Regions from separate parts of the Streptomyces sp. NPDC005808 genome, predicted to be linked through region 1. Evidence: riboswitches for the same ligand, from Rfam matches in the RefSeq annotation. Region 1 holds a riboswitch; the other holds the start of a gene.
The links. A riboswitch is a leader RNA that binds a small molecule or an ion and turns the genes downstream of it on or off. The one in region 1 is predicted to bind S-adenosylmethionine.
Positions count from the first base shown of each region.

Region 2: another riboswitch for S-adenosylmethionine. It lies ahead of ACFYPC_RS29455 (putative leader peptide); the one in region 1 lies ahead of thrC (threonine synthase).

Region 1 is NZ_JBIAIK010000017.1:19,118-23,166, reverse strand. It holds gene ACFYPC_RS30525 (trehalose-6-phosphate synthase) at 1-966, opposite strand, end outside; gene ACFYPC_RS30520 (glucosyl-3-phosphoglycerate synthase) at 1,043-2,017, opposite strand; SAM riboswitch class I at 2,197-2,344, shown strand; gene thrC (threonine synthase) at 2,362-3,678, shown strand; gene ACFYPC_RS30510 (MoaD/ThiS family protein) at 3,812-4,049, shown strand, end outside.
Region 2 is NZ_JBIAIK010000016.1:4,558-8,606, reverse strand. It holds gene ACFYPC_RS29475 (ATP-binding protein) at 1-151, shown strand, start outside; gene ACFYPC_RS29470 (SCO5389 family protein) at 341-733, shown strand; gene ACFYPC_RS29465 (peptidoglycan-binding protein) at 887-1,597, shown strand; gene ACFYPC_RS29460 (glutathione S-transferase family protein) at 1,611-2,390, opposite strand; gene ACFYPC_RS29455 (putative leader peptide) at 2,483-2,548, opposite strand; SAM riboswitch class IV at 2,585-2,730, opposite strand; SAM riboswitch class IV at 2,948-3,061, shown strand; gene ACFYPC_RS29450 (putative leader peptide) at 3,107-3,223, shown strand; gene ACFYPC_RS29445 (LLM class flavin-dependent oxidoreductase) at 3,300-4,049, shown strand, end outside.

The DNA of each region.
Region 1 (4,049 bases):
GCGTGAGGGGTAGGCGAAGGCGACGTGCACGACCCGCTCGCGCCAGGACGGCCGGTCCTCCAGGAGCTGCCGGTAGGCCAGCAGTCCGCGCACGATGTTCTTCGACAGCTCGGTGCGGTCGACCCGCACGATCGCCTTCCGGCCCTCGCCGATCTGCTCACGCAGGGTGGCCATCCGGTCGGCGACATCCGCCTCGTGCGAACGCCGGCGCAGGAAGTCCGCGTCCGCGCCGAGCCCGTGCACACCGACGCGGGTGTCACCGAGGCCGCCGGCCAGCTCCTGCGCGCACGCGGTGAACGCGGAAGCCCAGCGGTGGGTGAGGAAGCCGAGCCGGTCCGCGCCGAGCATGCCGCGCAGCACCTGCTCGGCGATGTCGTCGGGGAGCATGCGGAAGTAGTCGACCGGCGCCCACGGCGTGTGCGAGAAGTGACCGATCCGCAGGTCCGGGCGGAGTTCCCGCAGCATGCCGGGGACGAGGGTCAGGTGGTAGTCCTGTACGACCACCACGGCGCCCTCGGCCGCCTCGTCGGCCAGCGCCTGCGCGAACGCCCGGTTGTAGGCCTCGTACGACGCCCACTGGCGCCGGAACTCCACGTCGAAGACCGGCTCCAGCGGCGTCTGGTACAGCATGTGGTGGACGAACCACAGCACGGAGTTCGCGATGCCGTTGTAGGCGTCCGCGTGCACCTCGGCGTCGATGTCCAGCATCCGTACGCCGTCCTCGCCGACCCCGCGCCGCACCGCCTCGCGGTCCCCGTCGCCGAGCGCCGAGCACACCCACAGGGCGCCCGCGTCCGGGCCGATCGCCGACAGGCCCGAGACCAGGCCGCCGCCGCCGCGCCTGGCCTGTAGCTCGCCGTCCTCGCGCACGTCGTAGGAGACCGGGCCGCGGTTGGACGCGACGAGGATCCCGTGGGAGCCCTGCGGTGATGCCGTGGAAGCAGCAGTCGAAGCGGTGGAAGCCATACGCGTCAATCTAGCCCGGCCCGGAAACGCTCAAACGTACGGACGGGGTACTGCGCAGACGTATACAGCCGCCGGATTACGCCGCTTTGCGTGACTGATACTCCGAGATTTCCGCCATGGGAGGCCGTTCCTCCGTATCGACGGAGTAGGTGCGCGCCTCGAAGCCGGACTCGCCCCGTTCGAACTGGGTGATGGCCGGCCGGATGAGATGGCCGCGGGCGAGCCGGAGCTGTGCGGTGCGGTAGATCGCGGCGGACATCCGGCCCAGCGCCTGGCCGTCCTGGTGCCGGTGCTTGCGCACACCGACATCGACCTGGGCGAGCGCGTCGAGCCCCACCAGGTGCAGCGCGTCGACGAGCATGCCGAGCTCCACGCCGTATCCGACGGGGAACGGGAGCTGTTCGAGGAGGGTACGGCGGGCCGCGTACTCGCCGCCGAGCGGCTGGACGAAGCCGGCCAGCTGCGGCCAGTGCATGTTCAGCAGGGGGCGGGCCATCAGTTCGGTGACCCGGCCGCCCTGACCGGCCGCGGTCCTGCCGGAGGTGGGCTCACCCGGCAGGTTCAGCGGGCGGTCGTACATCGCCTTGACCAGGTCCACACCCGGATCGGTGAGCAGCGGTCCCACGATCCCGGACACGAAGTCCGAGGAGAACTCCTTGAGGTCCGCGTCGATGAAACAGACGATGTCACCGCTCGTCACCAGGAGTGACCGCCACAGGACCTCGCCCTTGCCGGGCACGGTCGGGATGCGGGGAAGTATTTCGTCCCGGTGAACGACCCGGGCGCCGGCGGCGGCGGCGACCTCGGAGGTGCGGTCCGTCGAGCCCGAGTCGATGACGACGATCTCGTCGACGAGGGGCACTTTGCGGGTCATCAGATCGCGGCGGATGATGGAGACGATCTCGCCTACCGTGGCCTCCTCGTTGAGCGCGGGCAGGACCACGCTCACCGTGGAGTTGGTGGATCGTTTCGCGGCTATGAGCTTCTTGAGCGGCCGGTCGGTCACGGACCAGGAGCGCGTGCTCAGCCAGCGCTCGACGTCTTCAAGCACGTGCGGCTCTCCCTTGCGTTCATTGGGATGCTTGTGCCCGTCTCCGCGGCAGCGTTCGGTGGGTCGCTGGCATCTCGCGGTTCGGACGGCTCTCTCCACCATCCAGGCCTTCGGTTACAGTCTTGAACAACGCTGATGACCATCGCATGTCGGGGGTCGTCCGGCGCACAACTGAATACCGCTCATCCAGAGGGGCAGAGGGATACGGCCCGTTGAAGCCCCGGCAACCCTCCAGCTGGTTCTTGTCACATCGACGTGGCGGGGCTCCCGGCTCGGGAAGGTGCCAAATCCGTCTCACGGCGAAGTGCGTCGTGAGGAAGATGAGGAGAAAGGGCCTCGCCTCCATGGCTGCGCAGACAGTTGCAAGCACCACGAACACCGTGACCTCCCCGGATTCCGCGAAGACCGTCGATCTGGGCCCCGCCGCCGCGCTTTCCTGCCGCGAGTGCGGACACCGCGTACCGCTCGGTCCGTTCTTCGCCTGCGAGGAGTGTTTCGGGCCGCTGGAGATCGCGTACGACTTCTCGGCCTACGAGACCGAGGACCTCCGCAAGCGCATCGAAGCGGGCCCCGCGAACATCTGGCGCTACGCACCGCTCCTGCCGGTCCCGGCGGACGTCGCGGAGAAGCCGAACATCAACCCCGGCTGGACCAAGCTCGTCAAGGCCGACAACCTGGCCCGCGCGCTGGGCGTCACCCCCGGCAAGCTCTTCGTCAAGGACGACTCCGGCAACCCGACGCACTCCTTCAAGGACCGCGTCGTCGCCCAGGCCATCGAGGCCGCCCGTGCCTTCGACTTCACCACCCTCTCCTGCTCCTCCACCGGCAACCTCGCGGGCGCCGTGGGCGCCGCCGCGGCCCGCGCCGGCTTCCGCTCCTGCGTCTTCATCCCGCACGACCTGGAGCAGGGCAAGATCGTCATGGCCGCGGTGTACGGCGGCGAGCTCGTCGGCATCGAGGGCAACTACGACGACGTGAACCGCTTCTGCTCCGAGCTGATCGGCGACCCGGCCGGCGAGGGCTGGGGCTTCGTCAACGTCAACCTGCGGCCGTACTACGCGGAGGGCTCCAAGACCCTCGCGTACGAGATCTGCGAGCAGCTCGGCTGGCAGCTCCCCGACCAGCTGGTCATCCCGATCGCCTCCGGCTCCCAGCTCACGAAGATCGACAAGGGCCTGCGGGAGCTGATCAAGCTCGGGCTCGTGGCGGACAAGCCGTACAAGATCTTCGGCGCCCAGGCCGAGGGCTGCTCACCGGTGTCGGTCGCCTACAAGGCAGGCCATGACGTCGTACGGCCCCAGAAGCCGAACACCATCGCCAAGTCGCTCGCCATCGGCAACCCGGCCGACGGGCCGTACGTGCTCGACATCGCGCGGCGTACCGGCGGCGCCGTGGAGGACGTCAACGACGAGCAGGTCGTCGAGGCGATCAAGCTCCTCGCCCAGACGGAGGGCATCTTCGCCGAGACCGCGGGTGGCGTGACGGTGGGTGTGGCGAAGAAACTGATCGAGAACGGTCTGCTCGACCCGACCCTCACCACCGTCGTCCTCAACACCGGCGACGGCCTCAAGACCCTGGACGCGGTGGCCTCGGACACCGGGCTCACCGCGACCATCCGCCCGAACCTGGACTCCTTCCGAGAGGCCGGCCTCGCATCATGAGCGGGGGCGCTCCGCCGGAAAGCCGTAACCGCGCCGCGGGCCGGCGGGGGCCGGCCGCGCTCCGCCGGCCCGGCCCCGCGCCCCTGGGGCGCTGTCCCGCCGCACCTGAGCATCCGACCGGAGGTCACACCGAATGAGCGTCAACGTCCGCATCCCCACCATCCTGCGCACCTACACCAGCGGCAAGGCCGAGGTGACGGCCGAGGGCGGCACCCTCGGCGAGGTGATCGCCGACCTGGAGCAGAACCACACCGGCATCGCCGCACGCGTCCTGGACGACCAGGGCAAGCTGCGCCGCTTCGTCAACGTGTACGTCAATGATGACGACGTCCGCTTCGAGCAGGGCCTGGAGACGGCGACGCCGGACGGTG
Region 2 (4,049 bases), on a different contig from region 1:
GGACTGGGCGGCCTTCCAGGAGCACGCCGTCGCCTTCCACCTGCGCAACGCCGCGGCATGGGCCGACCGGGCCACCGGCAGCGACCTCTCCGCACAGATCGACCCCGGCTTCCGGCACGGCCCCGCCGCCCTGGAGTCGAACCCCGCCTGAACGGGGCGAAGAAGTACCAGGACCCGCCCCACGGCGCGGCGGTCCACGGCGCGGCGGCTTACGGCGCACCAAACCCGTCGTACACGGCGCACCAAACCCGTCGTACACGGCCCACCACGCCGTCGTACACCGCCCGCCGACGCCTCACCGCGCATCACTCGAACCAGCTAGCGACAGGACTGCCTCTTCATGTCACTCGACGTCTCCCCGAAGCTGCTCGCCGAAGCCGAACGCGGTCAGGTCCGCGAACAGGACTTCGTGGAAACCGTCCGTACGTCCCTGCCGTACGCCTACGACCTCATCGCCGGTCTGGTCGGTGAACTGGGTTCGGGGGCAAAGGAGTTCGCCGACAACCACACACCGCCCCCCTCGGAGAAGGAGCGCGGGCAGCTGCTGCGGGCGCTGGCCAGTGACGCGATCCGGTCCAGCCTGGAGAGGCACTTCGGCGTCACCCTCGCCTTCATGAACTGCCATCGCGTCGCCGTCTTCCGCCCCGAGGCACAGGGCGGCGAGACCCACACCCGGTTCACCTCGCTGCGCTCCCAGATCCTCAACCAGTCACCCGAGTTCCGCGACTGCTGAGCCGACGGCTGCGGGTGGGGGCCGTTCGGCGGAGCGGCCGTCACCCGAGCAGCCCACTACCGAGGTGGTAGGCAGCGGTTGAACTCCCGTGCCCGTGCCTCCGTATCTCTCCACGGGGATGGCGGGAGACCGCGCGCACGGAAGGAGAGCAGTGTGTCGACACCGCCCGAACGCGAGCAGCCCATGCGCCGCCCGGCGCTCGAACCCACCTACGTCCAGCAGCGCCGCCGCACGGAGGCCCTGGCGGAACTGGTGAGGGAGTTCCGAGAGGATCAGCAGGCCGTCGGCCCGGACGAAAACTACGAGTCGGTCAGATTGTCCTCGGCGCACCTGGGTGAGACGGAGGAGTTGCCGCCCGTTCTGGTGGGCGAGAACTATGCCGCCTACGAGGAGGCGAAGCCCGCGGCGCCGACCCGGCAGGAGCCGGGGCGCCGACCGGGGCGTGCAGCCGGGCAAGGGTACGGACACGCTACGGGCCTGCGCCGAGCCGCCGTCGTCGCCGCTGTCGTGGCGGCCGCGCTGGTCGGATTCGCCGTGGCCATGCTGCTGCCCGGCGGAGACAGCCGATCGCAGGCCGGGGCCGCCTCGTCCGCCACGGCACCCGTCGCTCAGGCGCCTTCCGGCGCCGCGGACCCGGACGGCACCGGCATCCTCCGGGAGGGAGACAACGGCCCCGAGGTGGCGGAACTCCAGGAACGGCTGCTCCACATCCCGGATGTCTACGACAGCGGCGTCACGAGCGGAACGTACGACCCCACCCTCACCGCGGCCGTGGCCCGCTTCCAGCTCTGGTACGGGATCCGGGGTGACGAGACGGGCGTCTACGGCGACGACACCCGGGCCGCCCTGGAATCCCGTACCTGACGAAGCCGCCTGCTCACAGGTGCCGGTGGAAGGCCGGGTGGGCGTCGAGACGTCGCACGTAGTCCTGGAGGAGTGCGTACGAGGACAGGTCCTGGACCGCTTCGAGTTGGACCAGGGCGACCCAGAGGTCCACGTCTGCGGCGGTCAGTTCCTTGCCCAACGCATAGGGACCGGCGGTGAGTTGACGGTTCAGCAGGTCGAGAGCGGCCGACCGTTCCTGTAGCGGCGCGCCCGGTGTGACATCCCGGTCGAGGAGGTCGCGCAGGGCGTCGACGTCCGCGGCGAGTTCCGACGGGCGGAGCGGGGAGCGGCAGGATCCGGCGCGGTCGGGGAAGAGATCGCCGAGGTCGCGCAGGATGTCGGGCGTGTGGTTGCTGACGACACGTCCGCTCCACCGGTCGCACAGCGCGGGGGCGGTCAGCGGACCGTCGTAGTGGTGCCAGGTGGCCTCGTACACCCCGCGCAGGGAGGCGAACGCGGCGGGGGTGTCGGCGGGGAGCGCCAGCCGTGTGATGGCGACCGAGTCCTTGAGACCCAGCAGGCCGTGCGTGATGGAAACCCGTAGCGAGAGGGGACAGCGCGCGGACAGATACAGCTCGTAGCGGTGCGGGGCAGGGTAGAAGCCGCCGGCGAGACCCACTCCGATACGGCTGCGGAATCGGTGTGGGCGGGCGGACGGGATCGCGGCGATCCGGGGATGGGGGACCGCGTCAAGTGAGCTGGGTGCGCACGGAGTTGACGTACACGTGCTGGACGTACCGGTGTTTGAGGCGTGCGAGATTGTCTCGGACATGACTCTCCATGGGACGAGGAGGCCACGGCCACCTTGTGGGCACCGCGGCGGAACGGAGTGACTGCGCTACGTACTGGTCCGGATCGCTCGGACTAGTAGGCGCTGGAGACACGCAACAGATCGATGTGCAGGCGTCTCGTCAAACCGCTGTTGGCCATTCCCACCTGTCCCGCACTCGGGGCTCGCGAGACGCGAGACCACGCTTGTCCCGCCGCACCGGCGGAACCGGGTCGTCACCCGGGGCACCCCGTCGCGGTGGAAGGGTTGCCTGCCAGCGGGCCGGGGCCGATGACCTCACAGGCAGGGTGAACCTGCCCGAAGGGCGCTGACAATCGTGACCGTCCCCGTCAGTGTCGGTGCGCTCCGTGAGGTCGTCAAGAAGGCCTCCGGCGCAGTCTCATCAGGTGGTCATCCAGCGTGCCTCAGGCCGTACGGGAGGCGTGGAACAGATTGCGCAGCCCAGTGGTTGACCCTCCTGAGGACGCGCGGCGGCGTGATCACGACCATGATCCCCGGCCCATTGCGCACCGCTGTGGCCTCCCGTAACGTCCCCAGCAGGTTATGAGCGTCAGCGTCAAGCCCTGGCTTGCTGACCGGCAACCCTCCTCCGCGGCGGGGTGCTCCAGGTGACGACCAGGCGGTGCCCGCCCCGGGTTCCGCAAGCGCGATGCCGGCGGCCTCCAGCCCGCCGAGCCGGAAGGGCGGAGGTGACGGACGTGCAGACCGTGCCCCGTCTCCGTGTCCTGGTTCTCGCCCCGCGCCGCCGCGTGCACCTGTACTCCCGGCCGCACATCGACCTTCAGCGCGTGGCCGGCGCGCTCTGTCGTCCCTGACCTGTCACCCCGCCGCCGCACCCTCCCAGCCGAGGCCCGGCGATCTCACACGGTCGATCAGGAAGGCACCCCTTTCGTGTCCTCGTCAACGTCGTTGCCCTCGTCCTCCTCTTCTCCCTCCGCACTGCACCTGGCTGTCGCCCTCGACGGCGCGGGCTGGCACCCCGCCGCCTGGCGCGAGCCGGTGGCCCGCCCCCACGACCTGTTCACCGCCTCGTACTGGACCGACCTGGTCACCGAGGCCGAGCGTGGCCTGCTCGACTTCGTGACCATCGAGGACGGCCTCGGCCTGCAGTCCGCGCGCCTCAGCGAACCGGACCCACGCACCGACCAGGTACGCGGCCGACTCGACGCCGTCCTCATCGCCGCCCGCGTTGCGCCGCTGACCAGCCACATAGGGCTGGTGCCGAGCGTGGTGACCACCCACTCGGAGCCCTTCCACATATCCAAGGCCATCGCCACCCTCGACTATGTGAGCACCGGCCGTGCCGGCGTGCGGGTGCAGGCGTCCGCGCGACGACACGAGGCCGCTCACTTCGGACGCCGTGAGTTCCCCAAGCTCCGTGTCGAAGACCTGGAGACTCCGGCCCTGCAGGAGTTGATCGTCGACCTCTTCGACGAGACCGCCGACTACGTCGAGGCGGTGCGCCGGCTGTGGGACAGCTGGGAGGACGACGTGGAGATCCGGGACGTCGCCACCGGCCGGTTCGTCGACCGCGACAAACTGCACTACATCGACTTCGAGGGCAAGCACTTCAGCGTCAAGGGCCCCTCCATCACACCCCGCCCACCGCAGGGTCAGCCCCTGGTCACCGCACTGGCCCAC